4 regions of the Pseudomonas sp. B21-040 genome follow, and region 4 is predicted to be linked to each of the others. Evidence: predicted binding sites of a transcription regulator. Region 4 holds the regulator's gene; each other region holds the start of a gene.
What was found. Region 4 encodes FliA, which starts transcription of late flagellar genes. Its sites were predicted from a motif close to CTAAAGTTTNNNNNNNNNNNGCCGNTAA; they were not measured.
Positions count from the first base shown of each region.

Region 1 (7,482 bases), 3.4 Mb from region 4:
CATCCCGGCGCACTGAAGGTGATCACGGCTACGCCGAGGCTGCCGAACGCATGGTGGAGCTGGCCCGTGAGCAGCCCGGTTTTCTGGGCGTGGAATCGGCCCGGGGCGAAGATGGGCTCGGGATTACGGTTTCGTATTGGGCCAGTGAAGCGGCGATCCTGGCGTGGAAACATCATCCCGAGCACAGCGCGATTCGTGAACGTGGGCGCTCGACCTGGTACTCGTCGTGTCATACGCGGGTGTGCCGGATTGAGCGCGATTATCAGTTTCAGCCGTAATGATTTGCGGTGCCCATCAAGCCTGCTCGCGAAGGGGCCAGCCAAGACACCGCAAAACATCAGCCCTGTACAAGACTCCTGACCGCCGCTATCTCCGGCACTTCCTGCCGATTCATGTACACCCGCAACGGCTCGGTGATGTTGATCCGGTCATCAATGTTCTGATCCAGCAGCAACTGAATCAACTCACGCTTGAGCGTCATGGCCTGCTCCGGGCCCGGTGCCCAGACAAACTCACTGGTGGGAATAATGCCGTCATCGGCCACGTCCATGCCGAACGAGTCTTCGCTGAATCGCACAATGTAGTGGCCGGTCTTGCGGTTGAGGCCGACAAAGCCTTTGAGTTGGTCGGCGGCCTGGCAGATAAGCTCGGAAGTGATGCGCATATAAACCTCACAAAAAGTCGTTTCAACGACCGGTGATCAATGGTTTACACGCAAGGGAAACGACACGGTTTTCCCTCTGCCGGGGAAATTGCCGCGGCCAAGAGTACTGCAAAGAAGTGCACAGTTGCGCTGAAAAATTCTGCTTTGAACACGTTTATGTCGGTCTGGCGATAGCGCCGGCAACGCTCAGTTGTTAAAAGGGACGTCTTTGAATACTCATTGCGAAAGGATCTCGACCATGCCGGTTACCTTCACCAAAAGCGCCCTGCTGCTGAGCCTGATGCTCGGTCTCGGCCAGGCACAAGCCGCCAGCGAGCCAACCCCGACAGCGCTGGCAAGCCGTTTGGGCATTCCGCACCCGGCGGTGATCGCCCACCGCGGCGCGTCTTTCGATGCGCCGGAATCCACCGCCGCCGCCTACAAACTGGCGCGCGACCTGGGGGCCGATTATCTGGAGATGGACCTGCAACGCAGCAAGGACGGCGTGCTGTTTGTGCTGCACGACAACAATCTGCAACGCACCACCGACGTTGCCAGCAAGTTCCCGGATCGCAAGGACAGCCCCGCCAACGCGTTCACCATGGCCGAGTTGAAAACCCTCGACGCCGGCAGCTGGTTCAACAGCGCTTACCCGGATCGCGCGCGTCCTTCCTACGCGGGTCTGAAAATTCTGACGCTGGACGAAATCATCGATATTGCCCAGGGCAACCCGCTGCACAAACCCGGCCTGTATATCGAGACCAAAGAGCCAAAGCAATTCCCCGGTATTGAGCGCGACCTCAAGGACAAATTGCAGGACCGTGGCTGGCTGAGCCCGGCCGGTTCGAAACTGGCGAAAAGTGATCTGGCCGTCGGCCAGGGCAAAGGCAAAGTCGTGCTGCAGACCTTCGAGAAGAGCAGCCTCGAACTGCTGCAAAAGGAAATGCCGAAGGTGCCGAAAATTCTGCTGTTGTGGGTCGGCGAAGGCAGTATCGAGCCCAAATCCAAGGTGACGTTCGCCGAATCCGGCGACAAGGACAAAGCCACTTACTACGCCAGACAAGAGCCGAAGGATAAAGCCGAATTCCAGCAATGGGTCGAGTACGCCAAGGCTCAGGGCGCTATCGGCACCGGCCCTTCCGCCGCGCTGACCCAAGGGGGCGACCAGAGCTACTCGGACCTGGTGAAACCGTGGATGAACCAATACACCCACGATCAGGGCATGCTGGTGCACGTGTACACCATTGATGATGCGCTGGATTACCAGAAGGTGATGGATGCCGGGGTTGACGGGATTTTCACCAACCGCGCCAGCGAGTTGCTGAACTTCTACAAACGGCCGGCTGCGGGGACTGTTGCGCAGTTGCTGCAGAACAACGGCTATTAAACCCAAAAAGATCGTTCCCACGCTCCGCGTGGGAATGCAGCCCTGGACGCTCTGCGTCCCACTTGGAACGCGGAGCGTCCCCTGAGGCGTTCCCACGCAGAGCGTGGGAACGATCCCTCAACGATCCCTCAACGTCTCGGGAATTAAGGATGAGTTAAGTTGCCACCGTTAATCTGGCGCCACTTAAACAGCTCAACCCAAGGAAAGAACTTCATGAAAACCCTGACTGCCCTGTTCACCGCCGCTGCCCTGACCCTCAACGCTGGCCTGGCCCAGGCCGATGTCCGCGTCGACCAGATCCCTGAACTGGTCAAGAGCGGCAAGATCAAGCCACTGGAAGAAATGAACCAGGCAGCGCTGAAACTGCACCCGGGCGCGACCATCACCGACACGGATCTGGACAACCACTTCAACGGCTACGAATACGAAGTTGAACTGAAAACCGCTGACGGCAAAGAATTTGACGTAGATTTCGATGCCACCACAGGCAAAGTTCTGAGCAACAAACAAGACACCTGATGCGCACATGAAAAGCCGCACGATTTACCAATCGTGCGGCTTTTTTGCGTCTGCAATTCAGACTACGCCAACACATCGTCGGCCCGCTAGAATCTGTCCACGGTGTTCAAACAGAGATTGACTGAAATGGGTCAAACAGCGGCAGCAGACATCGCCTTGATCGGCAGGATCAGCGCCGTACCGGCCATCCTTCAAGTGGTCCGCGAGTTGACCGGCCTGCGCTTCGCCGCGGTGGCGCGCGTGACGGAGGACTCCTGGACGGCGTGCGCCGTGCTCGACCAACTGAACTTCGGTTTGCAGGTCGGCGGTGAACTGGAGGTCACCACGACCCTGTGCCACGAAATTCGTCAGGCCCGCCAGTCGGTGGTGATCGACAAGGCCAGCGAAGACCCGCGCTACCGCGATCACCACACGCCGCGTATTTATCAGTTCGAAAGCTACATCTCCGTGCCGATCTTCCGTACCGACGGACGCTTTTTCGGCACCCTCTGCGCACTTGATCCTCTGCCCGCCCAGCTCAAATCCAGCACGAGCCAAAGCACCATGGAATCCTTCGCGCGCATGCTGGCACTGCAAATCGAGGTCGAAGAAAACCAGCAACACACCGAGTTGGCGCTGAAGCAGGAGCGTGAAAACTCGCAACAGCGCGATCGGTTTATCGCCGTGCTCGGCCATGACTTGCGCAACCCGCTGTTCGCCATCAGTGTCGGTGCCGAAATGCTCCTGCGCAAACTGCCTGACCCGGCGAACCAGCAACGGGTCCAGCACATCCTGACCAGTGCCCAACGCGCAACCCGACTGGTCGATGACGTGCTGGATTTCGCTCGCGGTTCCTTTGGCCTGGGCATTCCGGTGAACATCGCACCGTGCGCGGATCTGGATGCGGCTTTACGGCATGTGATTTCCGAGGTTCAGAGTGTTCACCCGAACCGCGTCATAAATTCTTCCATCGGCGATTTACACAACGTCCCGTGCGATCGCGAGCGGGTCGCCCAGTTGCTGTCCAATCTGGTGGCGAACGCAGTAGTCCACGGCGATCCCCAAGGTCCGGTCGAGGTCAATGCGCAGACCAACGATGGACACTTCGTACTGAGCGTAAAAAATCAGGGACTGATTGCCGAGGACGCATTGGCGTATCTGTTCCGCCCCTACTCGCGACCGGCCAGCGATACTCCGCAGACCGGCCTCGGGTTGGGCTTATACATTGCCAGTCAGATTGCGCAGTCCCACGGTGGAAAACTGGACGTGGTCTCGACCGCGATACAGGGCACGACGTTTACCTTCAGCCTGCCTGTTTAGGCGCTGGTACTGACCAGCGAACCCGACGTGCTGGAATCGGCATCCTGTAACGCCTGCAATAACGCCGCCGTCGCCGCCTGCAATGAACCCGCCGTGGTCGCCACCTGCGACTGAGCCGCCGCGACATCAGCGGCTTTGGCGTCTGCATCCTCCTGTTTCGCCTGGGCCGCTTGCAGCTGTTGCTGTTGTTCCTGCATCTGCTTTTGCAGCTCGGCGATTTGCTTGCGCAAGGTTTTCACCGCATCGGATTCTTCGCTGCTGCTGGAACTGCTGTCGCTCGACGCGGGAGCGCCGCCGGCGGCCAGTTTAGTGTCGTCGGAAGGCGTGGCGGTGACGGAGGTGTCTGCGGCGGGAGCGCTGATCGAGGTTTTGCTGGTGGAGGTGGAGAGGGTCGGGTTGATGGATACAGAGGTGATGCTGACCATGGGAATTATCCAATGTGGGTGCTGGGTATCTCCCTCATCGACAAGTTCAGGCCGGATTTGAGATCGACTGTGTACCGACTCGGTAAGCGAGCCGGTACACCGTCAGTGCCGCTACGCGCTCAACCGCGCCGTCACTTCATTCAACTGCGACGACACGCTGTTCAGGTTGTGGCTGGCCGCCTCGGTGCGTTGCACGTTGTCCAGATTGGTACTGGCGATGCTGGTGATTTCCGTGAGGTTGCGCGAGATGTCCTCGGCAACCGACGTCTGTTCTTCGGCGGCGGTGGCGATCTGGCGGTTCATGTCGCGAATCGCTTCGACGGCTTGGGTGATCCGCTCCAGCATCGCGCCGGCTTCGGTCACTTGCTGCACGCTTTCCTCACTGCGTGACTGGCCGCTTTCAATCGCCTGCGCCGCGTCCACCGCGCCGGTTTGCACGGTCTGAATGATTTGGTTGATCTCGATGATCGACGCTGCCGTGCGCTGGGCCAGGCTGCGCACCTCATCGGCGACCACCGCAAAACCACGCCCGGCTTCACCGGCACGGGCCGCTTCAATGGCGGCGTTGAGCGCCAGCAGGTTGGTCTGTTCGGCGATGCCGCGAATCACTTCCAGCACCTTGCCGATGCGGCCGCTGTCGGTTTCCAGCTGACGAATGACCGTAGCGGTATTGGCGATTTCGCCACGCATTTGAGTGATGGTGCGGATGGTGCCCTGCATGACTTTTTCGCCCTGCTGCGCGGACTGGTCAGCGTCGTCGGCAGCCCGTGCGGCATCGGCGGCGTGACGGGCGACTTCTTGCGCGGTGGCGGACATTTCGTTCATTGCCGTGGCCACCTGATCGGTGCGGTTGAACTGCTCGTTGGTGCCGCCCGCCATGAGGCCGGCAATCGAATTCAGTTCACCGCTGGCACTGTCCAGATCCTTGGCGCTGCGCTGCAAATGGCTGAAGGTTTCGGCGAGGAAATCGCGCAGGGTGTTGGCCGCGACCGCCAGTTTGCCCAACTCGTCCTGGCGGGTGCTGGCCACACGCTCGGCAATTTTTCCCCGGCTGAGTTGCGCCACGTATTCGATCAGTTTGCGAATCGGTTCGACCAGGTTGCGGTTGACCAGCCACAGGCTCAACAGACCGATCAACAGGCCCGAGACGAGCATCACGATGATCCCCAGCAACACGGTGCGCTCAGCCTCGGCACTGATCTGCTTCGACTGTTCGCTGCCCTGCTTGCGCAACTCGGCGACCAGTTCGCTCATCTGGTCACTGGCCGCGCGGTCCACACCTTTCACCGCGGTGTCGCCAGCGGTGGGGTCGGCACCGGCGGCCACATAGGCATCACGACCCTTTTGATAGGCGGCCCCGAGCAGGCGGTGTTCGTCACGCAGGCGTTCGATGCGAGTCTTGAGCTGCGGTTCGATGCCCTTCTGCCCGGCCAGTTCGCCGAGGATGCTTTGCACATCGCGCTGACGGTCTTCGAATTGCTTCCAGTATTTGTCCAGGTCCGCCGGTTGCTTGCCACGCAGCAAGACGTTTTTCCATTCCTGGACCTGCACCTTGAATTGCAGGTTGGCTTCATCGATCAACTGGGAAGTGTGCAACGGGCCGTCGATCAGGTTCGCGTAGCGCTGAACGCCGCTGGAAAGGAAATGAAAGCACGCCAGGGCGATCAACAGCATCGCAAAGAGGCTGCCGCTCAACAGGGCGAGAATTTGCGCTCTCAAGGACTTTTGCAAAAGCATCGAAGGGTACTCATGACAGGAATTAGGCACGCCCCGGTAAGGCGTGAAAGGCGTCCGGACTTCCTTGTCTGCGACGTCGGCTGACGGCCGAAGGCGCGCAACTTAACCCAAGCGTAATCGGCGTGCCAGAGCGGTTCTTTAATCAAATCCGACCGTTGGCAGAGCCACTATTTCGCCTTCACCGCCCTGTCACAAAACCGTCAAAAATCCTTGCGATGATGCGGCTCAAGTGAACCTGTAAAACCAGCCGTAACGCGATCCTGTAGCCGCTGGCGAAGCCTGCGTTCGGCTGCGAAGCAGTCGTGTAATCAGGCAATGCGTTGTGTCAGCAAGCCCGAGTGCTCAGGTTTGACGACTGCTTCGCAGCCGAACGCAGGCTTCGCCAGCTGCTACATGGAGCGGCATACCCCTTGCGAGCACTCATGAACCACAGCATCGACCACAGCCATCGCGACACCGATCTGTTCGGCCTGCTCTACGGTTTCAGCTTTCGTCCCGGTGAACGAGGTCGGGAGATTGATTCGGCCAAGGCGCTGCACTACCTGCAACACCCCGAAGACGACGAGCAGTTTCTCTGGTTGCACTTGAACCTGGCCCACGCCGCGTGCGAGCGCTGGATGAAAAGCCATCTGGAGCTGCCGGAGGAGTTTTTCGAAGCCTTGCATGAAGGCTCCCGGTCGACCCGCATCGAGCATGTGGACTCGGCCTTGCTGGCGGTGGTCAACGATGTGGTGTTCAACCTCAGCAGCATGGTTTCCTCGGATGTCTCGACGCTGTGGGTGTGTGCCCGCAGCCGGCTGATCATCAGCGCGCGCCTGCAACCGCTGCACTCGGTGGATAAGTTGCGGTCCTCGGTGAAGGCCGGTGAATGTTTTCGCTCGCCGCTGGAACTGCTCGTGCATTTGCTGCGCGATCAAGGCGAAGTGCTGACGCAAATCGTGCGCAAGACCAGCCAGAGTGTCGATCAGATCGAAGATGAGTTGCTCTCTTCACGCCTGTCGACCAACCGCGCTGAACTGGGTGCCAACCGCCGGGTGCTGGTGCGTTTGCAACGTCTGCTGGCGCTGGAACCGGGTTCGCTGTTGCGCCTGCTCAATCGGCCGCCGCAATGGTTGCAGAAGGAGGACGTCAAGGAGCTGCGCAAGTCCACCGAAGAGTTCGCCCTGATCATCAACGACCTCACGGCGCTGGGTGAGCGGATCAAGCTGTTGCAGGAAGAAATCGCCGCCAACCTCAACGAACAGAGCAACCGCACCCTGTTTACCCTGACCGTGGTCACGGTGCTCGCGTTGCCGATCAACATCATTGCCGGTTTCTTTGGCATGAACGTCGGCGGAGTGCCGCTGTCGGGTGACCCCGAAGGGTTCTGGATTCTGGTGGCGCTGGTGGCGACATTTACCGTGATCGCCGGGCGTTGGGCCTTTCGCAAGCGCCAGGATTACTGAGCCCCCGCTACCCTGTAGCAGCTGGCG
Region 1 covers NZ_CP087176.1:5,104,046-5,111,527, forward strand. Annotated here, with positions in the region: gene LOY55_RS23415 (antibiotic biosynthesis monooxygenase) at 1-278, shown strand, start outside; gene LOY55_RS23420 (DUF2025 family protein) at 338-664, opposite strand; gene LOY55_RS23425 (glycerophosphodiester phosphodiesterase) at 903-2,030, shown strand; gene LOY55_RS23430 (PepSY domain-containing protein) at 2,244-2,549, shown strand; gene LOY55_RS23435 (GAF domain-containing sensor histidine kinase) at 2,676-3,848, shown strand; gene LOY55_RS23440 (hypothetical protein) at 3,845-4,273, opposite strand; gene LOY55_RS23445 (methyl-accepting chemotaxis protein) at 4,385-6,010, opposite strand; gene LOY55_RS23450 (transporter) at 6,433-7,455, shown strand.
Region 1: a site for FliA is predicted at 6,125-6,152, ahead of LOY55_RS23445 (methyl-accepting chemotaxis protein). Genes of this name have one in related genera too.

Region 2 (7,482 bases), 3.3 Mb from region 4:
GGAAGACTACAAACTAAAAGACGATCCTGAGTTACTCTACACACCTGAAGCCATGGAGGCATACGGCAAACAAATTGAAAGAGAGTACAAACAATTAGGAGGAGCAAAGCGATGAGTGTCATTAAAACCATTGTATTAAACGAGAAGCCTGAAGAAGTAATCCTATTTCTTACCAAGAATGAATTAGGCATCTCTTTTCCTCAGCTGGATCGTCTCTATAGCTGGGCTAATTGGGCGCATGTTGCGGATAATATAGGGCTAATGAAAATCGTCTGGAAAATGCGTGACGCGGGTCTTGTAAAGTCTAACGGTACCGGAATTGTCAGGGGCAACAACTGGAGGGAGCCGGCATTCATGGTAGAGGGGAAATATACTTTTGAGTGATATTGCTAATCGCCTGTCACCTTCAGGGAGACGATTAGCAAGTTATGGGTGAACTCCAGGCCCGATTGAGACACATAAAAAAATCCGATGCCAGTACAGGCATCGGATTTTGACTTGCGGCCAATGGTCAAGCGAATGAGCTTACCTGATCGGCATGCCCCAGAGGGCTTCCGTTTTTATGCCGGTGGCCTTTGCATCACTTCGCCTGGTAAATGATCCCCGGGCTGCACTGGACCATCTGGTAATGATCCGGCAAACCGTTCAGCGCTTCGGACGCGCCGAGGAACAAATAGCCGCCCGGTTTGAGCGTGCTGTGAATGCGCAACAGGATGTCTTTCTTCACCTCTGCGGAGAAGTAGATCAGCACGTTGCGGCAGAACACGATGTCGAATTTGCCAAGGGCCGCGTAGCTGTCCAGCAGGTTGAACGAGCGAAACTCCACCCGGCTCTTGATCGGCGCCTTGATCGCCCAGCGTCCCGGCCCTTTTGGGTCGAAGTAACGCTGAAGACGCTCGGGCGACAGGCCTCGGCCGATGGCCAGGCTGTCGTACTCGCCGGTCTTGCAGTTGGTCAGCATGGTGCCGGACAAGTCGGTGGCTACAATCTGCGCACCCATCTTCAACTGACCCATGTTGACGCGCTCGAACTCATCGATGGACATCGACAGCGAGTACGGTTCCTGACCCGACGAGCACGCCGCCGACCAGATCCGCAGACGCTGACCGGGAGCGGCCTTGATCGCTTCAGGCAATACCTTGTTCTTCAAGACTTCAAACGGATAGGTGTCACGAAACCACAGGGTTTCGTTGGTGGTCATGGCATCCACCACCATTTCGCGCAAACCGCTGCGCGGCTGGGTCTGGATGCGCTGGACCAGCTCACCCAGGGATTTGATGCCTTGCTGTTCCATCAGTTTGTTGAGACGGCTCGAGACCAGGTACTGCTTGTTTTCACCGAGCAAAATGCCACAGGCTTTTTCCAGGAATACCCGGAACTGTTCGAAATCCAAATTACCCGTAGACAATGATGCCGCCTCTTAAATCGTGTTAACCACCAGGGGCAGAAGGCCCCTAGCTGAAATCTGCTGCTTTGATCCGGTCGACTACCCGGGATGCCAGGTCATCAGGACGGAATTTGGCAAGGAAGTCATCGGCACCGACTTTCTTGACCATCGCCTGATTGAATACACCCGACAACGAAGTATGCAGGATGATATGAAGCTTTTGCATGCGCGGGTCGTTGCGGATCTCGGCCGTCAGGGTGTACCCGTCCATTTCCGGCATCTCGATGTCGGAAATCATCATCAGGAACTCTTCCTCCGGCTTTTTCCCTTCGTCGACCAGCTTTTTCAGATAGTCCAGCGCTTGCTTGCCGTCGTTCAACGCGACCACTTCGACACCGACGGTTTGCAGGCAACGGGTCACCTGCTTGCGTGCCACCGACGAGTCATCGACCGTCAGGACCTTCAAGGACAAGGCCTTGTGCTGGGTTTCGACATCCACCACGCCGACCGAAATCACTTCCGGTGTCGGGGCCACTTCCGCGAGGATTTTCTCGACGTCGATGATTTCGACTAACTGATTGTCGACCCGAGTCACAGCCGTCAGGTAATGATCGCGCCCCGTGCCCTTGGGCGGCGGGTGAATCTCTTCCCAGTTCATGTTGACGATGCGTTCCACCGAGCGCACCAGGAAACCCTGGGTCTTGGTGTTGTACTCCGTGATGATCACGAACGGATTGCTTTGATCTTTCAGCGCGCCGGAACCGGTCGCCATCGCCAGATCAAGAATCGGAATGGTCGCCCCCCGGATGTTTGCCACACCGCACACGACAGGACTGGATTTTGGCATCAGCGTGAGTTTGGGGCATTGCAGCACCTCCCGAACCTTGAACACGTTGATCCCGTAAAGCTGCTGGCCGTCGAGACGGAACAACAACAGCTCCAGGCGATTCTGCCCTACCAGTTGCGTGCGCTGGTTTACCGCATCCATTACACCAGCCATGCACAGACTCCTACACCAACGCTTAAGTGTGTTGCGACGCACGTTAATTGCTAAACGGCACGGCGCTTGCTTTTTAACTCTTATGAACACAGAACCGACATTTTTCCGACGCCTGACATCACACGCTCGCCAAGTGCTTTGCGCGGTGTCTGCCGTCTGCCTGTTCAACGCTGGCAGCCCTGCCCTTGCTGACGCAGTTACCTTGCCTGACATGCTTATCGGCGTCACTCAGGGCTTTCTTGAGTTCACCGTAGAAGACTATTTGGCGACCAGTCAAACCGAAGGTCGTTATGAGATTGAGGTCAAGCAGCTCGATCCACGCCTGCGCATGCCCATGTGCGACAAGGAATTGACAGCCACCCTGGAGAGCCCGGCGATCCCGATTGGTCGCGTCACGGTCAAGGTTCGTTGTGACAGCACTTCCCCCTGGACGGTCTTCGTGCCCGCTCAAGTCCGCCTGTTTCGAGACGTCGTCACCACCACTCGGCCACTCAAGCGAGCCGGCTTTATCGAGCCGGGCGACGTCATGCTGCGCGAACGAGACATCAGCCTGATCGGCCAGGGCTACTTCACCTCTACGGATCAAACGATCGGACAGAAACTTACCCGACCAACGGTCGCTGGTCAGGTCCTGACGCTGGTCCACCTCGAACAGGCCGAAGTCATCACCAAGGGCGACCAGGTGGTGATTACCGCTCGCAGCGGTACGCTCAGTGTGCGCATGCCGGGCGAAGCGCTGTCGAACGGCGGCTTGCGTGAACAGATCCGGGTGAAAAACCTTAACTCCCAACGGGTTATCAAGGCGCAGGTGATCGCGCCGGGCCAGGTGGAGGTCTCCATGTAAGGCGCTCTGCTTGGTAAAGCTATGGCGCGCTGCCTGGCTGTTCCCTAAACTGTGCCGCACGCAGGAAATGCGCTGGCGCATGCAAGCTCATTGATAAATGGGTCTAAAGTTTTTGCAGGGAGAGCCGAAAACATGGCAAGCGTCCAAATACCCAGAGGTTTTTTATCATGGTCATCGATTTCAGCCGTTTGAACAGTTCCTCGCCACTGCCCGGCAGTACGCGTACCAGCGCCAACAAGGAAGCTGCCGAAGCCGGCAAATCCGCGCCGCTGAATACGGCGGCTCAACAGGCCAGTACCGCCAATATCGGGGAATCGGTACACCTCAGCGATGAGGCTCAACAGTTGCAGAAGGTCACTGACAAGCTGCGCGATCAACCTGCCGTCGACAACGCCCGCGTGGCCGAGTTGAAAGCAGCGATTGCCGATGGCAGCTATAAAGTCGACAGCAACCGTGTAGCCAGCAAACTGCTCAACTTCGAAGCCCAGCGCTAGGCCACGGCCTGCGCCAGGCTTTTGGACGCTTAAACCCCAAGGCCAGTCATGCACGATACTAATTTACTGCAACTGATCATCGACGACTTTGCTCCAGCGCAACACTTGCTGGAGTTATTGCAAACCGAGTCCCTCGCCTTGCATGGTCGCGACATGCCGCTGCTCGAAGACATTCTGGCGCGCAAACAGGCAATGATCATTCTGCTCGAACAGCATGGCCGCAAGCGCAGCGAAATCCTCGCCAGCCTCAACCTGCCCACCAATCGCCAAGGCCTGGAGCAACTCGCCAGCCAGTCGAGCGTGGGTGAGCAATTGCTGGCGCAGAGCGATGCCCTGACAGACCTTTTGGCTCAGTGCCAGGCGATCAATGTCAATAATGGTCAGTCGATCCTGATACAACAGGCCGCCACGGCCAATCAGCTGAAGATCCTCACCGGCGGCGAACCACCTGCGCTTTACGATGCCCGCGGATCAACCTCCAAATTAGCGAAGCCGCGCCCGCTCAGTCAGGCTTGATTCTGTTGAATAGCTCGCTCTATCAAGACGCGTCACATGCTGGCAATATGCTGGCTATGCGCAGTCATATTTTGTCCGGAGAATGATGAACCGTGTCCAATGCCTTAACCGCGGAAGATGCTCCGCAGCCACCGAAGGTACTCTCCACACCCATGGAGATCGCGGGTAACCTGCGGCAACTGCAAGAAAGCCATGATCCGCTGATCATCACGTTCCACGAGCGTAACCAGCGCTTCCAGAGCTATCTGGTGGACGTTGACCGTGACAACAACATGATTGCCCTGGACGAGATGGTGCCTCGCGATGGCGAACGCTATCTGCTGGCGGGCGAGTCGTTTCGGATCGAAGGCTTCCATGAGGGCGTGCGCATCGCCTGGGAAAGCAACGGTCTGCTGAACATCGACGAATCCGGCAACACACGCTGCTATCGCGGCAAACTCCCCGACCAAGTGGTCTACCACCAGCGCCGCAATGCCTTCCGGGCTGCGTTGAAGCTGGCGCAACTGGTCAATGTCGAACTGAGCGGTGAAAAGCTCAAATCGCCGGTCAGTGGCAAGTTGCTGGATATTTCCGCCACCGGTTGCAAATTGCGTTTTGAGGGCGACATCACCAGCCGCCTGCAACTGGGCCAGGTCTACGAGCGCTTCGTTGCCGCCCTGCCCTTCGGCAGCATGACCACACCGGTGGAATTGCGTTACCTGCACTTCGAAGAAAAGATCTCCACCACCTTCGCCGGTCTCCGCTTTCACAATATGAGCGGGCTGGAGCAGCGCCAGGTCGAGCGCTTCGTGTACCAGCTTCAGCGTGAAGCCCGACGCTTCGACAAAGACGATATCTGATCCAGCGCTTCAACAAAAAACGGGCAGTCCCTTGCGGAACTGCCCGTTTTTTTTATGCATCAAGGTTAGGGCCTGGCCTCAGTAAAACTTGGCTCGCGACCTGAGTCCGGGTCTTCCGGTGGCGTCGATTCGGGCTCAGGAGTCGGATCCGGATCCGGCTCCGCTTCAGGATGAACCGGGCTGTGCATCTGCTCCTGCACCACCTGCTCATCGACACGCGGGTCAAGGCACGCCACCAGCGGCGAGCTCGACATGCTGTCCGGCATCGCCACGTGATGCAGCGGCGCATCGTCGACCTGATGCAGGTTGGTGACCGCTTTCGGGCGGATCCGCCACACCAGCACCAACGCGAAGAAACTGAAAAACGCATAAAGACTCTGGCTGCCGAACAGCTTCATCAGCACCCCGGCGACCAACGGCCCGATACTGGCGCCGACACCGTAGGTCACCAGCAACATCGCCGTCAGCGAAACCCGACGATCACCTTCGACGTGGTCATTGGAGAACGCCACCGCCAACGGATACAGGCAGAACTGCACCAGCGAGCAAAGGAAGCCGGAGATGAACAACACCTCCAACGGCACTTTCTGCAGGATCGCCAGCGGTAGCGCGGCCAGTGCCAGGCTGAAGGCAAAACAACGGATCAACAGCGCCCGGTCATAACGGTCAGACAGCCAACCCAGCGGCCACTGCACCAGTAGGCCGGCAAAAATGCAGCTACCCATGAACAGACCGACCTGCTCGGTGGACAGTCCCTGCTGGGACGCATACAGCGGCGCCAGACCGTAGAACGAGCCGACGATCAACCCCGCGCCCAATACCGTGCTCAGCGACTGCGGCACGCGTTTGATGAAGAAACGCGGCTCCATCGGGGCCGGGTGCAACGGCGCCGGGTGAATCCTTCGAGTGAGGGCCACCGGCACCAGGCACAAGGCGAAACACAAGGCGACCAGCATCAGCAGTTCCAGGCCCAGGCCGGGGTGCATGACCAGTATCAGTTGACCCAGCACCAAGCCCAGGTACGAGGCGATCATATATCCGCTAAACACCATGCCGCGCTGCTTCGCGTCGGCCTGTTCGTTGAGCCAGCTCTCGATGACCATGTACTGGCACATCATGCCCAGGCCGACGATTACTCGCAGAAACAGCCAGGCCGGCAGCCAGTCGATCAAGCCGTGGCCGAGCACCGCCGCCCCGACGATCCCGGCACACGCGGCATACGCACGAATGTGCCCGACCCGGGCAATCAGTCGGTGACCGATCTTGCCACCCAGCACCAGGCCGAAATAGTTGGCCGCCATCAACGCACCCACCCACAGGCTGTCGACATGGTCGGCGGCCAGGCGCAAGGCCAGGTAAGTGCTTAACAGGCCCGAGCCGATCAACATCATCAGCGAGGCGAAATACAGCGCTCGAAAGGATTTCCAGATTTGGCGCATCGGCGTTCCGAGCGGCTCCTTGCAGTGAAGATCAGGCTAACCAAACGATAGCCCGAAGACGACGAAGCGTCAGGCCTGGGCGGCTAAAACACGCCGTTCCCAAGGGGTAATTTCATCAAAGAAGCTGGTCAGCTCCATGGACTTCGAAGCGACGTAGCCTTCGATGAACTCGGCGCCAAACAGTTCCTTCGCCAATTGACTACGTTTCAGACGCTCAAGAGACGCATGCAAGGTACACGGCAGCGAAAGATTATCCGGCACTTCGAATTCACCCTGGATCGCCTCACTCGGCTCCAGTTTTTTTTCAATGCCATACAAGCCCGCGGCCAAGCTGGCGGCGATGGCCAGGTACGGATTGGCGTCAGCCCCCGGCAAACGGTTCTCGACCCGACGAGCAACCGGCGCACTGGCCGGAATGCGCAACCCGGCAGCCCGATTGTCGTGGGACCAGCAGGCATTATTTGGTGACGCATACGGATGGCACAAGCGCTGATAAGAGTTCACGTTGGGTGCGAACAGTGCCGTGAAATCAGCCATGCCGGCCTGTTGACCGCCGATGAAGTGACGGAAAGCGGCGGTCGGCTGACCGGCTTCGTCACTGAACACATTCTTTCCGGTGGCAATGTCGACGATGCTTTGGTGAATATGCATCGAACTGCCCGGCGTGTGCGCCAGCGGCTTGGCCATGCAGACCACGGTCAGGCCATGCTTTAGCGCGACTTCCTTGAGCAGGTGCTTGAACAGCAATGTCTGGTCGGCCAGCAGCAGCGCATCACCATGCAGCAGGTTGATCTCGAACTGACTGACACCCATTTCATGCATGAAGGTATCGCGCGGCAAACCCAGCGCCGCCATGCATTCGTAGACTTCACTGAAGAACGGCCGCAAGCCGCTATTGGAACTGACACTGAACGCCGACTGACCGTCCTCGCGACGACCGTCCAGGCCCACGGGAGGCTGGAA
Region 2 covers NZ_CP087176.1:5,046,532-5,054,013, forward strand. Annotated here, with positions in the region: gene LOY55_RS23120 (S-type pyocin domain-containing protein) at 1-115, shown strand, start outside; gene LOY55_RS23125 (hypothetical protein) at 112-384, shown strand; gene cheR (protein-glutamate O-methyltransferase CheR) at 581-1,408, opposite strand; gene LOY55_RS23135 (chemotaxis protein CheV) at 1,455-2,387, opposite strand; gene flgA (flagellar basal body P-ring formation chaperone FlgA) at 2,470-3,231, shown strand; gene flgM (flagellar biosynthesis anti-sigma factor FlgM) at 3,399-3,725, shown strand; gene LOY55_RS23150 (flagella synthesis protein FlgN) at 3,774-4,241, shown strand; gene LOY55_RS23155 (flagellar brake protein) at 4,334-5,080, shown strand; gene LOY55_RS23160 (MFS transporter) at 5,146-6,519, opposite strand; gene LOY55_RS23165 (glutamine synthetase family protein) at 6,589-7,482, opposite strand, start outside.
Region 2: a site for FliA is predicted at 3,335-3,362, ahead of flgM (flagellar biosynthesis anti-sigma factor FlgM). Genes of this name have one in related genera too.

Region 3 (7,482 bases), 840 kb from region 4:
CGCGCAGCGGGTAATCGATGGTTTGCAGCACTTGAATATGGGCCGGGCCAATGGCAATTCCGGGCGCCGCGGCGATGGCTTGTATCAGGCTGCCGGACGCCGGGGCGAGCAGTACTTCGGCGACATCGGTGAGTTCTTCGCGCTGCTGACTCACGGCCGGCAACGGCTCGACTTCTTCACCGAGGCCTTCTTCGATGGCCGCCAGCAAGGCGGGCAAGGCATCGGCGGCAATGCTCGGTTCGGCAATGAACTCCAGCACCTGACCGCGACGGGCGCCGAGGCTGAGCAGTTTGCTCAGACTCTTCACCGACACCGCGCTGTCCTGGCTGTCGACGATACGTACGCGTATTTCACCTACAAAATTTTTCGCCAGTTGCGCGAGGATCTTCGCCGGGCGCGCGTGCAAGCCGTGGGCGTTGGCCAATGCGATGCGGGCGCTCGGCCAGTCCGCCGGCAATTCGCCGCCGAGGACTTCAAGCACTTTACGGCTGCTGGTGGCGCGGCCCAATTCGTGGCCGCGACCTTCAATCAGCAAGGCGCACAGGCGTTCGAGCAAGGCTTGATGAGCTTCACCCAGGCTGGCCAGGCAGAACAGACCGCTGAGCGGCTGGCCCAGATAGCGCATTGGTTTGTCCGGGGTGACGAAGGCCAGGCCCGGGCGCTTGACCGTTTGTTCGCTGTGCAACCACCACAGGCCATCGCCCAGCGGCAGTGCTTCGACCTGTTGCAACACAGCGGAAAAACCGTTGCTCACGCAATCGGCCTGGCGCAGCAAACGCGCACCGCGCCAGACCAGTTCTTCGAAGTCGTCGGCAGATACGCCGAGGCCAATCATCTGGGCATCCAGCGCCAGTTCCTGCGGCGCGCCTTGCAGCAGTTTCAACAGCGCTTCAGCGGAGCTTGCACGACGCAAGGCCTGGCCCAGATCGGTCTCGCCTAGGGCGCGGGTCAATAGCTGCAACAAGCGTAAATGCTCATCGGACTTGGCCGCGATACCGATCGCCAGGTACACGATCTGGCCATCGCCCCAGTCAACGCCTTCGGGAAACTGCATCAGCCGCACGCCGGTGGAAAACACCTGGTCGCGGGTTTGTGGCGTACCGTGGGGGATGGCAATGCCTTGGCCGAGAAAGGTCGAGCCCTGAGCTTCCCGTGCTTGCAGACCGGCCAGGTAACCCTCGGCAACCAGGCCATCGGCAACCAGATGCCCGGCCAACAACGCCAATGCTTCGGACTTATCCACAGCCGACTGGCCCATGGAAATCTGCTCTAGGGTGAGCTCGAGCATGCTTTCTCCTTTTTGGCGTCTGATGGCGCCAGGTATTGTTTTGAATGAATCAGCTTAGGCGCTTAGCCTTCACTTTTGGCGGTATCACGGCAGAACCGGCCAAAGGTGTTTATAACGCTGAAAATACGCTTGCTGAAACGTTTAATCTAGAATACTTGGCACGTTACTCGATAATGTCCCATCCTTGAAGCCCAACTTGTCGGATGTGGTTGGACAATAGTCGTCTGCCTGATTCGGGTAGGATTGGCGAAAATGTCGGGGCAAGCTCGAAAAAACAAGGAAATCCCGAGTTGAAACTCAGTGATATCGCACAGTTGGCCGGTGTGTCCGTAACCACCGCCAGTTATGTCATCAATGGCAAGGCTGAACAGCAACGCATCAGCAGTGCTACCGTCGAACGCGTGCGCGCGGTCGTCGAACAACATGGCTTTACGCCCAATCCTCAAGCGGCCGGTCTGCGCAGTCGGCACACCCGCACCCTGGGTTTTATTCTGCCGGACCTGGAAAACCCCAGTTACGCACGAATCGCCAAATTGCTGGAACAAGGCGCCCGGGCACGCGGCTATCAATTACTGATCGCCAGTTCCGACGATGCGCCAGACAGCGAACGACAATTGCTGCAACTGTTCCGCGCCCGGCGCTGCGATGCACTGATCGTTGCCAGTTGCCTGCCGGCCGGTGACGACAGCTACCGCCAGTTGCAGGCCAAAGGCATCCCGATCATCGCCATCGACCGGGTCATGGAGCCCGAGCATTTCTGTTCGGTGATCAGTGATGACCGCGAGGCCAGCCTGCAATTGACCCGCAGTCTACTGGACCCGCAGCCCAAGCAGATCGCCTTGATCGGCGCGCGCCCCGAGTTGAGTATCAGCCAGGAGCGCTCGGCCGGCTTCAAAGAGGCACTCGAGGGGTTCAAAGGCCAAGTATTGATCGAGCATGGCGAGTCGTTCAGCCGCGAATGCGGCAAGCAGTTGATGGAAGAAATGTTGCAGCGCCTGGGGCATCTGCCCGATGCGCTGGTCACCACTTCCTACGTGCTGCTCCAGGGCGTGTTCGACGCCTTGCACGACTTCCCGTTGAAAACCCGTCCGTTGCGTCTCGGTACGTTTGGCGACACGCAGTTGCTGGACTTCCTGCCGCTGCCAGTCAACGCCATGGCCCAACAACATCAACTGATTGCCGATAAAGCCCTGGCACTGGCACTGGCCGCCATCGAGCAGTCCGATTACCAACCTGGCGTGCAAGCCATCGCACGGACCTTCAAGCAGCGCATTCACCGGGACTGAACCGTGGAGCTGATCGACAGCCACACTCATCTGGATTTTTCCGATTTCGACGAGGATCGTCAGGCGCTGCTTGCCGAAAGCCGCGCATTGGGCGTGCGACGGATGGTCGTGCTGGGGGTGTATCAGGCCAATTGGCAGCGGGTCTGGGACCTCGTGCAAAACGATCCCGACCTGCATGCAGCATTCGGTTTGCACCCGGTGTACCTCGAAGATCACCGGCCTGAAGATCTGCGTGAACTGGCTGACTGGCTGACGCGTCTGGCCGGCCATCGACAGGTGTGCGCCGTGGGCGAGATCGGTCTGGATTACTTCATCGAAACCCTGGATCGCGAGCGCCAGCAGGCGCTGTTCGAGGCGCAACTGCAACTGGCGGCGGACTTCCATCTTCCGGCACTGATCCACGTTCGACGCAGCCATGCGGCGGTGATTGCCACGCTTAAGCGCTTTCGGTTGAAACGTGCCGGGATCATCCATGCCTTTGCGGGCAGCAAGGAAGAAGCTCGCGAATACATCAAGCTCGGGTTCAAACTGGGTCTGGGCGGTGCCGCGACCTGGCCGCAGGCGCTGCGCATGCACCGTGTGCTCGCCGAGTTGCCACTTGACTGCGTGGTGCTGGAAACCGACTCACCGGACATGGCCCCGGTCATGTTTCCCGGTCAACGCAACAGCCCGGCGCACCTGCCCGCAATCTGTGGCGCATTGGCGCAAATCATGGCAATCAGCCCCGAGCAGTTGGCCACCGTCAGCACGGCCAATGCCTGCGAGCTGTTCAACTGGTAATCAATCGGCGTGGGCTTTGGCGGCTTCCAGAATTAACGTGATGTGTTGCCGGCGCCGAGCAAATTGAATGACCAGAAAGTAAGCCAGAATCGCGATCAGTGAAAAATTCAGCTGTTCGACCACGCTGAGCATCCCGATCCATTCCATGACCAATGCCACCAGAATCGCCGAACACACCATCACCCGCGTGCTTGCCCGCAGCATGGAAAGTGAGTCCAGCGACTTGAAGCGCTTGATCTGTTTCGGATCACGCAACTGCAAGGCTTTATGGCAGTGAGTACAGGTAAACGATTCGTTGATAGCAATAGCGTTGAGTTGCCAGGCCTCGAGCACACGCGTGCTCCCGCAATGGGCGCAATGCCCCTGGACTCCAATTGTTGCGGCCGACATAACCGGGCCTCCTCAGGGCAGGTCAGAGTGATTGATCTTCCTCCATTGAAGACGAAAAATCTGAATACGCAGGAAATCAGGACCTTACCCACTCACAAAGGTAAAAGTTACTACAGATTATGCGCAAAAACTGTGGGAGCGAGCGTGCTCGCTCCCACAACTTTTACTCAAACCCTGAACGCGCTGATCAGGTGTTTGAGCTCCACCACCTGAGCGGACAACGCGCGGCTGGCATCTTCGGTCTGGTGCGCGCCTTCGGCGGTCCGTTCCCCGGCCCGGTTGATCTCGACGATGTTCTGATCAATGTCGTGGGCGACGGCAGTCTGCTGCTCGACAGCGGCGGCGATCTGCTGGTTCTGGTCAACGATCATGCCGACAGCGCCGAGGATGTTTTCCAGCGCCTGCTGGACCTTCTCCGACTGCCCGACCGTGCCATCGGCCACCTGATGGCTGATGCCCATGGCTTTCACCGCCGCGCCGACGCCGCTGTGAAGCTTGCTGATCATCTGCTCGATTTCTTCGGTCGATTGCTGGGTGCGCTTGGCCAGCGTGCGGACCTCATCGGCCACCACCGCAAAACCACGCCCCTGTTCCCCGGCCCGAGCGGCTTCGATGGCGGCGTTAAGGGCCAACAGATTGGTCTGTTCAGCGATGCTTTTGATCACCTCTAGCACGCGGCTGATGGACTGGCTGTCGCTGGCCAGTTGATTGATCACCAGCACCGACTGATCGATCTCGCTGGCCAATTGCGCGATGCTGCCCTGCTGGGACGCCACCAGCCCGCGACCGCTGATGGTCTCATCGTTGACACTGTGGGCGCTGCTGACTGCAGCGGCGGCACTGCGCGCCACCTCAAGGGAGGTCGCCGACATTTGGTTCATGGCAGTGGCGACCTGTTCGATCTGACTACGTTGCCCGGCCACCGCCTGGTTGCTCTGGGTAGAAACGCTTTGAACCTGCCCGGCCTGGCGCTCGACCTCGTTGACGGTCTGCCCGACGCGTTCGATCAGGTCATGGATTTTCTTCACGGTGCCGTTGAACACCTCGCCCAGCTCACCGAGTTCATCACGACTTTCGGCGCGGAAGGTCACCGTCATGTCGCCCGCAGCGACCGTGTCCATCATGGCGCCAAGTCGTTTGAGGGTGGTGCGGGTGGACGCGTAGAAGCCGCCGTAAAGGTAAAAAATCAATACAAACACCACTGACAACGCCACGGCCTGCAAGACCATGTGAGTGCGGTTCTGCTCCAGTCGCTGCTGCAACTGGGAACCCAGGAACTTCAGCGTGGCTTCGTTGAGTTGGTAGGTCTGGTCCATCAGGGCAGTGACTTGATCGTAAAAACCCTGCCAGGGTGCATCGAGGGTGTCTGCCATCACCACTTTTTCTTCGAACAGCTCACTGGCTTTTTTCAGGGAGGCTTTGCTGCTATCGGCTTGAGCGGCCAGGGTTTCATGCGCCGCTTTGCTGGAGCCCAGTGCATCCTGCAATTTCAGGCTGTATTCGCCCTGGAGTTTTTCGATCTGCGCCAACAACTCATCGAACCGAGTGCTGGATGCCGAGTTGAGAAAGCCCTGCCCCAGGGAATAGGACCCCATCGCCCGGCCATCGCCCAACAGTTGGGTCACAGGCGGGGTGACGTTGGTGATCAGTTCGCTCAGTTGACGCATGTCGCTTTGGCTGTCACGGCTGAGGCCAGCCTGAGTGGCGATGATCTGGCTGAAAATCTGCGCATTACCAAGCAGCTTGCCGATCATTCCGCTTTTGCTTTGCAGGGAGGTTTCCGCTTGCTGGGCCTTGAACGCCGCGATCATTTCATCGCGTTTGCCGTTGAAAACGCTGATCTGCTCCGGATCTGTGGTCATCGCCGTCAGTCCTTGCAGACGCGCCAGGATACTTTGCCCTAGCGTGCCGATCTGCGACTCGATATTGCCGGCCTTGCCAGACTGCCCGAGTGTGACGTTGATCTGCACCAGATTGTTCAGGGTTTCCAGGTCTCGCCGCAGCGTCAGGCCGCTGCCCAGCAGGTCGAGGCTCTGCAGTTCAACTTGTGTGCCCTGAAACTCACGATAGGAATCGCGCACCAGATAGAAGTTGGTGACTAGCATCGGCACCAAAAACAGCACACTGATCAGGCTGAACTTCATGCCGAAGCTCAGTCGATTCATCAGCGCGACGGCGGGATAGAGCAAGCTCTTCACTGGAAGTCTCCCTTTGCATTCTTATTTTTATTTGGCAGGCGCAGCTCAGCGGCAGATAGCCACTATTCAGCGCTATCCCTGTATATCTTAAATCGGCAGGTGGTTTTGTAACTTAAGGTTAACGGGAGGAGGCACAGGCCCGCAGCAGCCTGCATGCGGCTGCGAAGCATGCACCGTGGTTTGGCAGGGTGAACGCGTCGTTTGGATACATGGCGGCTGTGCAGCCGGACGCAGGCAGCGCCAGCTGCTACAGGCATCGATGGGTTACGGCAGGACGGTCCACAGCGCGAAACCGGCGTACCAGAGCACTGCCGCGCGCAATAGCAACTCCCAGATCCGGTCCAGATTGTTGATGCCATCCGGCCCGACGACCGGTGCAGGAATTTCACCGGCCACCAGCCCAACCTTCTCGATCAACTGGGCGGCGCTGATGTTCCAGTTCAGCAACTCATGCAACATCACCCGACTAACGGCGACAAAATTGCCGACCAGCGAAAAACTCGCCGCCAGCAACCGCACCGGTACCCAATCAAAGGCATGACGCAATTGTGCCGCGCGTTCGACCACGCCCGGGTTCTGCCCATGCTCTTCGGCCAGCGCCAACAGGCGATAACTCAGGGCCGCGACCGGTCCGAGCAGGAAGTACCAGAAAATCACCGCAAAGAAACTCTGGTAGGCCTCCCACAGCAAGTGCGCTTCGACCCGCTCCAGCAATTGCTCGCCGCTGTCGGCGCAAATATCCAGGTCCCGTTTGGCCACATGCGCGGCAGCTTGCAGGTCTTCGCGGCGCCAGGCATCGCGAAACGGACCGAGACCGGCCAGCAAGTCACCGCGTCCCAGGCTGTAAATCACCACCAGCAAATGCACCGGTAACGCCAGCAGACCGTAAGCCACCGGATCCAGCACCACCAGCAGCAAGCCCAGCAGCGCGACCGGCAACAACACCAGGATGACCAATATCAACCATGGCCGGTCGATCAGACGTGGCGTGACCTCAAGCTTGTTCAGCTCGCGCACCCAACCGCCATCACGCTGGACCCGATGACGCAGGGCCGAGAATTTCTCGATCCATACCGCCAACAGCAACACCAGAAAACTCATTGTCCTTCCTCTTTTGCCAGGGCTGCGCGATAGCGTGCCCAGTCGAACGCGGGTCCTGGATCGGTCTTGCGCCCCGGTGCAATGTCGCTATGTCCGCAAATACGCTGCGCGGTGATGCCGGGATAAGCACTTTGCAGTTGGCGGGTCAAAGCTGTCAGCGCGTGATATTGAGCATCAGTGAACGGCAGATCATCCGTGCCTTCGAGCTCGATGCCCACGGAAAAATCGTTACAGGTTTCCCGGCCCTCGAAACTTGAAACACCAGCATGCCAAGCCCGATCAAGACAAGAGACAAACTGAGTGACAGTACCGTCACGCTCAATCAGAAAGTGGGCCGACACCCGCAAGTCAGCAATGCCTTCAAAATAAGGATGCTCCGTGACATCCAGACGATTCTGGAAGAATTCCTGCACTTTGCCAGTGGCGAACTGCGCAGGCG
Region 3 covers NZ_CP087176.1:881,342-888,823, reverse strand. Annotated here, with positions in the region: gene ptsP (phosphoenolpyruvate--protein phosphotransferase) at 1-1,288, opposite strand, end outside; gene cra (catabolite repressor/activator) at 1,579-2,574, shown strand; gene LOY55_RS03930 (TatD family hydrolase) at 2,578-3,354, shown strand; gene LOY55_RS03925 (hypothetical protein) at 3,355-3,744, opposite strand; gene LOY55_RS03920 (methyl-accepting chemotaxis protein) at 3,912-5,942, opposite strand; gene ampE (regulatory signaling modulator protein AmpE) at 6,207-7,043, opposite strand; gene ampD (1,6-anhydro-N-acetylmuramyl-L-alanine amidase AmpD) at 7,040-7,482, opposite strand, start outside.
Region 3: a site for FliA is predicted at 6,032-6,059, ahead of LOY55_RS03920 (methyl-accepting chemotaxis protein). Genes of this name have one in related genera too.

Region 4 (7,482 bases):
CCTGTTCTGGAAAAAACAGAACGTGGTCAAGGTTCAGGCGCTGCAAGAGGTCAAGCGTCAGCAGGAACTGCTGCCTTCGCCGGCCCGTGCCATGGAAACCAAAGAGCTTGGCTGGGATGACGTCACCCCAATCGACATGATTGGCCTTGAAGTCGGCTACCGCTTGATTCCGTTGGTTGACCGCAATCAGGGTGGTCAGTTGCTGGCGCGGATCAAGGGCGTACGCAAGAAGCTGTCCCAGGACCTGGGCTTCCTGATGCCGACCGTGCATATCCGTGACAACCTCGATCTGGCGCCGAGTGCCTATCGCCTGACGTTGATGGGGGTGATCCTGGCCGAGGCGGAGATTTATCCGGATCGCGAACTGGCGATCAACCCGGGGCAGGTTTACGGCACGCTTAATGGCATAACTGCCAAGGATCCGGCATTTGGCCTGGAGGCGGTCTGGATCGAAATCAGCCAGCGGGCCCAGGCGCAATCGCTCGGGTACACCGTGGTCGATGCCAGTACGGTCGTGGCAACCCACTTGAACCAGATTCTGTACAAGCACTCCAGCGAACTGATCGGTCACGAAGAAGTCCAGCAACTGATGCAGTTGCTGGCCAAAAGCTCGCCTAAACTGGCCGAGGAATTGGTGCCGGGCGTGGTTTCGCTGTCGCAACTGCTCAAGGTGTTGCAGGCGCTGCTGGCCGAACAGGTGCCCGTGCGCGATATTCGCAGCATCGCCGAAGCGATCGCCAACAATGCGGCCAAGAGTCAAGATACTGCCGCATTGGTGGCCGCAGTGCGCGTCGGCGTATCGCGCGCAATCGTGCAAAGCATTGTAGGCACTGACTCCGAGCTACCAGTGATCACTCTGGAGCCAAGGTTGGAACAGATATTGCTCAATAGTCTTCAGAAGGCAGGACAAGGCTCGGAAGAGGGTGTTCTGCTGGAGCCAAGCATGGCGGAGAAGCTGCAGCGCTCGTTGATCGATGCGGCGCAGCGTCAGGAAATGCAAGGTCAACCGGTGATTCTGCTGGTGGCCGGTCCGGTTCGCGCAATGTTGTCGCGATTTGGCCGACTGGCAGTCCCGGGTTTGCATGTGTTGGCTTATCAGGAAATCCCTGACAACAAGCAAGTGACCATCGTTGCGACAGTAGGGCCCAACGGCTGAGGTAGTGGTTTATGCAAGTTAAGCGTTTTTTCGCCGCCGATATGCGTCAGGCCATGAAACTGGTTCGTGATGAGCTGGGCGCCGATGCAGCCATTATTGGCAATCGCCGGATCGCCGGTGGTGTCGAGCTGACGGCTGCCCTGGATTACAAGTTGTCGGCGCTGGCCCCGCGTGTTCCGAACATGGAACTCGAGGATGAGCTGCGCAAGACCCAGTCGCGGATCGTCACCGCCCAGGCCGAACTGAGCCTGCGTGGCGATGGCGAAACTGACGGCGACAAGACCACCAATCGCCAGCTGTTCGCCGGTCTGCCGCTGACCGCCGCCGAGCCGCTGATCGAGCCGACCTACGCCGAGCCGCGTCGCGCTGCGCCAGCACCGGCACCTGCCGCGGGCGGCGTGGATCCGCGTGCGTTCGACTCGATGCGTTTCGAACTCAACAGCCTGCGCGAACTGATGGAAGTGCAGCTCGGCTCGCTGGCCTGGAATCAACTGCAAGGCAGCCGTCCGGCCCAGGCCAATCTGTGGCGTCGCCTGCAACGCATCGGCTTGTCCGGCCCGTTGTCCCGCGATTTGCTGGCGATGGTTCCCGACATCGATGAGCCCCGTCAGGCCTGGCGCATGTTGCTGGCGCACCTGGCGCGGATGATTGCCACGCCGGAAGTCGAACCACTGGAAGAGGGCGGTGTGATTGCCATGGTCGGTCCTGCCGGCATGGGCAAGACCACCACGCTGGCCAAACTCGCGGCCCGTTACGTGCTTAAGTACGGCGCGCAGAACATCGCGCTGGTGAGCATGGACAGCTTCCGCATCGGTGCCCAGGAACAACTCAAGACGTTGGGGCGTATCCTCAATGTGTCGGTAACCCACGTCGATCCGGGCCAGTCCCTGGTTCAGGCACTGGAGCCGCTGCTGCGCAAACGCGTCGTGCTGATCGATACCGCGGGCCTTCAGGCCAGCGATCCGGCACTGCGCATGCAGCTTGAAAGCCTGGCCGGACGTGGCATCAAATCAAAAAATTATCTGGTATTGGCAACCACCAGCCAGAAACAGGTTCTAACAGCCGCTTATCACAGTTACAAGCGCTGCGGGCTCGCTGGCTGCATCCTGACTAAACTGGATGAAACGGCAAGTCTGGGCGAGGTGTTAAGCCTGGCGATCAGTCATGAGTTACCGGTGGCCTACCTGACTGACGGTCCGCGGATTCCGGATGATTTGCATCTGCCGCGTCGTCATCAATTGGTCAGCCGTGCCGTCAGCGTACAAATGCAGGAAGAACCCAGCGAAGAAGCCATGGCTGACATGTTCGCTGATATTTACCACAGCCCGACCAAGCAGGTTGGCTAAGGTAGTAATGAACAGTTTTTGTACCTACATCGATGGTCTGCCATGCATTGTTCCAATTGCGAACGCGCAGCCAGTAATGTGGCCTCCGTCTATGCAAGACAAGGTAAAGAAATAACATGGGCAGCATGCATCCCGTACAGGTGATCGCGGTGACCGGCGGCAAGGGTGGCGTCGGCAAGACTAACGTGTCAGTGAATTTGTCGCTGGCCCTGGCTGAGCTCGGCCGTCGCGTCATGCTGTTGGACGCTGACCTGGGCCTGGCGAACGTTGACGTCCTGCTGGGACTGACACCCAAACGTACCCTGGCCGACGTGATCGAAGGCCGCTGCGAGCTGCGCGACGTTCTGTTGCAAGGGCCGGGCGGTATTCGAATCGTTCCGGCGGCGTCCGGTACACAGAGCATGGTTCACTTGAGCCCGGCGCAACACGCCGGCCTGATCCAGGCGTTCAGTGATATTGGCGACAACCTCGACGTACTGGTCATCGACACCGCTGCAGGTATTGGTGACTCGGTAGTCAGTTTTGTTCGCGCGGCCCAGGAAGTATTGCTGGTGGTCTGCGATGAGCCCACCTCGATCACTGACGCCTACGCGCTGATCAAATTGCTCAACCGCGATTACGGCATGAACCGCTTCCGTGTCCTGGCCAACATGGCCCAGAGCCCGCAAGAAGGTCGCAACCTGTTCGCCAAGTTGACCAAAGTCACCGATCGCTTCCTCGACGTCGCCCTGCAATACGTCGGCGCGGTGCCTTACGACGAAAGCGTGCGCAAGGCCGTGCAGAAACAGCGCGCCGTGTACGAAGCCTTCCCGCGTTCCAAGTGTGCCCTGGCGTTCAAGGCCATCGCTCAGAAGGTCGATACGTGGCCGTTGCCTGCCAACCCGCGTGGGCACCTGGAGTTTTTCGTCGAGCGCCTCGTGCAACAGACCGCAGGACCCGTCCTATGACAGCCAGTGGCTACAACCTCTACAAGAAGTCGGCGCGTGACGCGCAGTACGAGCTGATCGAGCGTTACGCGCCACTGGTCAAACGCATTGCTTACCATTTGCTGGCGCGTCTGCCAGCCAGTGTGCAGGTTGAAGATTTGATTCAGGCCGGGATGATCGGCCTGCTGGAAGTATCGACCAAATACGACGCCAGCAAAGGCGCGAGTTTCGAGACGTACGCGGGCATACGAATCCGCGGCGCAATGCTCGATGAAGTGCGCAAGGGGGACTGGGCGCCACGCTCGGTCCACCGAAATACCCGCATGGTCAGTGACGCAATTCGCTCTATTGAAGCTAAAACCGGCCGTGACGCTAAAGATCACGAGGTTGCGGCCGAACTCCAATTGAGTCTCGACGATTATTACGGGATTTTGAACGACACCCTGGGCAGCCGCCTATTCAGTTTCGACGATCTGTTGCAAGACGGCGAACACGAAGGGCTGCACGAGGATGGCGCGAGTGCTCATCTCGAACCGTCACGCGATCTGGAAGATGAACGCTTCCAGGCGGCGCTGGCGGACGCGATTGCCAATTTGCCGGAGCGCGAGCGACTGGTGTTGGCGCTGTACTACGACGAAGAGTTGAATCTCAAGGAAATCGGTGAGGTCCTGGGGGTCAGCGAATCGCGGGTCAGCCAGTTACACAGCCAGTGCGCGGCCCGCTTGCGGGGGCGTTTGGGGGAGTGGCGAGCGCGCTGAAGGCAGTGTGGGGACACTGCGAACGTGGCTGGTGCGGTTTTGAACGGCACCGGTTGCGATCTGTTGTGCTCCAGACAGTCATCGAATGCATTGCCGGATTGATTGAAATGGCGCGTCCAGGTGCTGGGCGCGTTTAAGACTGCTTGGAGGTCGAATTGGACAAGAACATGAAAATCCTCATCGTTGATGACTTCTCAACGATGCGGCGGATCATAAAAAACCTGTTGCGTGACCTTGGGTTCACCAACACGGTCGAGGCCGACGATGGCACTACTGCCATTCCGGTTCTCAACAGCGGGAGCATCGACTTTCTGGTAACGGACTGGAACATGCCTGGCATGACCGGTATCGACTTGCTGCGTCACGTGCGCGCCGATGAAAAGCTCAAGCACCTGCCGGTGCTGATGGTGACCGCTGAAGCCAAGCGCGAGCAGATCATTGAAGCAGCCCAGGCCGGTGTAAACGGCTACGTGGTCAAACCCTTCACGGCCCAGGCGTTGAAAGAAAAAATCGAGAAGATTTTCGAACGCATCGGTTGATCCACTGCGCCACGGGGGAGCTATGGAGCATAAAGAATCTTCACTGGGCGATTTTGAATCGACCCTGAAAAAACACGCCGTCGAACTGGTCGCCAGCCTTGAAAAAGGCAGGTTCGGCGAGGCTGTGCAACTGATCCATGAGCTCAATCAGACCCGTGACCGCGGCCTGTATCAGGAAGTGGGCAAGCTCACTCGCGAGCTGCACAGCGCGATCGTCAACTTCCAGATTGACCCGAACATGCCGCAAGCCGAGGAAGTGTCACAGATCACGGACGCCACCGAGCGCCTGGGGTATGTGGTCAAGCTCACCGAGGCCGCGGCCAACCGCACCATGGACCTGGTGGAAAGCGCCACGCCGCTGGTCAACAACCTGAGCGATGAAGCCCAGGCGTTGAGCACCGACTGGAGCCGGTTCATGCGTCGTGAAGTCGGGGCTGAAGAGTTTCGTGAACTGGCCCGTCGGGTCGACGGTTTTCTGACTCGCAGTATCGAAGACAACCGCATGGTGTCGAGCAACCTCAACGACATCCTGCTGGCTCAGGATTACCAGGACCTCACCGGTCAGGTCATCAAGCGTGTGACCCAATTGGTCACCGAAGTTGAAAGCAATTTGCTCAAGCTCGTACTCATGGCCAGCCAGGTAGACCGCTTTGCGGGTATCGAACATGACCGTGAATCGATGCTGGCTGAAAAAGATCCGCAAAAACATCTCTCTCAGGGTGAAGGTCCGCAGATTCATGCCGATAAAAGAGAAGACGTTGTGTCCGGTCAGGACGATGTGGACGATTTGCTATCCAGCCTGGGATTTTAGAGTTTTAGCATTCTAGGTTTTTTAGGTTTTTAAACCTGTTAGGAGCACCCCATACATGAGCTTCGGCGCCGATGAAGAGATCCTTCAGGATTTCCTGGTTGAGGCCGGCGAGATTCTAGAGCAACTGTCCGAACAGCTGGTCGAGCTTGAGAGCCGACCGGATGATGCGGACTTGCTCAATGCAATTTTTCGCGGTTTTCACACTGTAAAAGGGGGCGCCGGCTTCCTCCAGCTCAACGAGCTGGTGGAGTGCTGCCATATCGCCGAGAACGTGTTCGACATCCTGCGCAAGGGTGAGCGTCGCGTTGATTCAGAACTGATGGACGTGGTGCTCGAAGCGCTGGACGCGGTGAACAGCATGTTCAGCGAAGTCCGCGAGCGCAGCCCGATCACGGCTGCCACACCTGAATTGCTGGCAGCTCTGGCCCGACTGGCCGAGCCGCAAACGGCTGATGAAGCTGCACCGGTCGCTGAAGTGTTTGAAGCGCCTGCCGCTGAAGCCGAATCGGGCGACATCACCGATAACGAATTCGAACAACTGCTGGACTCGCTCAATGCCGTCAAGGCTCAAGCTGAGGCTCCGGCGGCTGCACCTGCACCAACGCCTTCCAGCGATGCCGCTGCGAGCGACGAAATCACCGATGCCGAGTTCGAGTCCTTGCTCGATCAACTGCACGGTAAAGGCCAGTTCGCTGTCGATGCCGTGGCCGCCGCGCCAGCTGCACCAGCCGCCCCGAAAGCGGCAGGCGATAGCTCCGACATTACCGACGACGAATTTGAAGCACTGCTCGACCAGTTGCACGGCAAAGGCAACTTTGCGGTGGATGCGCTGGAGTCGGCCATTGCTTCTGTGCCAGTTCCTGCTGCGCCAACTGCAGCGGCGGCGGGTGGTGATCTGATCTCCGATCACGAGTTCGAATCGCTGCTCGACGAATTGCACGGTAAAGGCAAGTTCAGCGAAGTCGGCACAGGTTCTGCTGTATCGAATGTCGCGGCACCCGTCGCCAAGGCTGCCGCACCGGCCCCGATCGCCAAGGCGCCTGAACCGAAAGCTGAAACACCGAAACCAGCCGCCACTGCTGCACCGGCCCCGGTCCGTGCTCCAGCCGCGCCGCCACCGGAAAAACCGGCCAGCGAAGCCGAGACCACCGTGCGGGTCGATACCGCTCGCCTCGACGAAATCATGAACATGGTGGGCGAATTGGTGCTGGTGCGTAACCGCCTGGTTCGCCTGGGTGCCAACAGTGCCGACGAGGCAATGTCCAAGGCTGTGTCGAACCTCGACGTGGTCACGGCTGACTTGCAAACCGCGGTCATGAAGACCCGGATGCAACCGATCAAGAAAGTCTTCGGGCGCTTCCCGCGCCTGGTTCGCGACCTGGCTCGCCAGCTCAAGAAAGAGATCAACCTGGAACTGGTCGGTGAAGAAACCGACCTCGACAAGAACCTCGTCGAGGCCCTGGCCGACCCGCTGGTCCACTTGGTACGCAACGCGGTCGACCACGGCATCGAGTCGCCGGAAGAACGCGAAGCTTCGGGCAAGTCCCGTGGCGGCCGGGTGGTCCTTGCTGCCGAACAGGAAGGCGACCACATCCTGCTGTCGATTTCCGATGACGGCAAAGGCATGGACCCGAACGTCCTGCGTTCCATCGCGGTTAAACGCGGTGTGATGGACAAGGATGCGGCCGATCGCTTGAGCGATACCGAGTGCTACAACCTGATTTTTGCGCCAGGGTTCTCGACCAAAACCGAGATCTCCGACGTGTCGGGTCGTGGCGTGGGCATGGACGTGGTGAAAACCAAGATTTCCCAGCTCAACGGTTCGATCAACATTTACTCGACCAAGGGCCAGGGTTCGAAAATCGTCATCAAGGTGCCGTTGACCCTGGCGATCATGCCGACGCTGATGGTCATGCTCGGCAACCAGGCGTTTGCGTTCCCGCTGG
Region 4 covers NZ_CP087176.1:1,721,147-1,728,628, forward strand. Annotated here, with positions in the region: gene flhA (flagellar biosynthesis protein FlhA) at 1-1,156, shown strand, start outside; gene flhF (flagellar biosynthesis protein FlhF) at 1,168-2,502, shown strand; gene fleN (flagellar synthesis regulator FleN) at 2,619-3,449, shown strand; gene fliA (RNA polymerase sigma factor FliA) at 3,446-4,186, shown strand; gene LOY55_RS07760 (chemotaxis response regulator CheY) at 4,354-4,725, shown strand; gene LOY55_RS07765 (protein phosphatase CheZ) at 4,748-5,536, shown strand; gene LOY55_RS07770 (chemotaxis protein CheA) at 5,592-7,482, shown strand, end outside.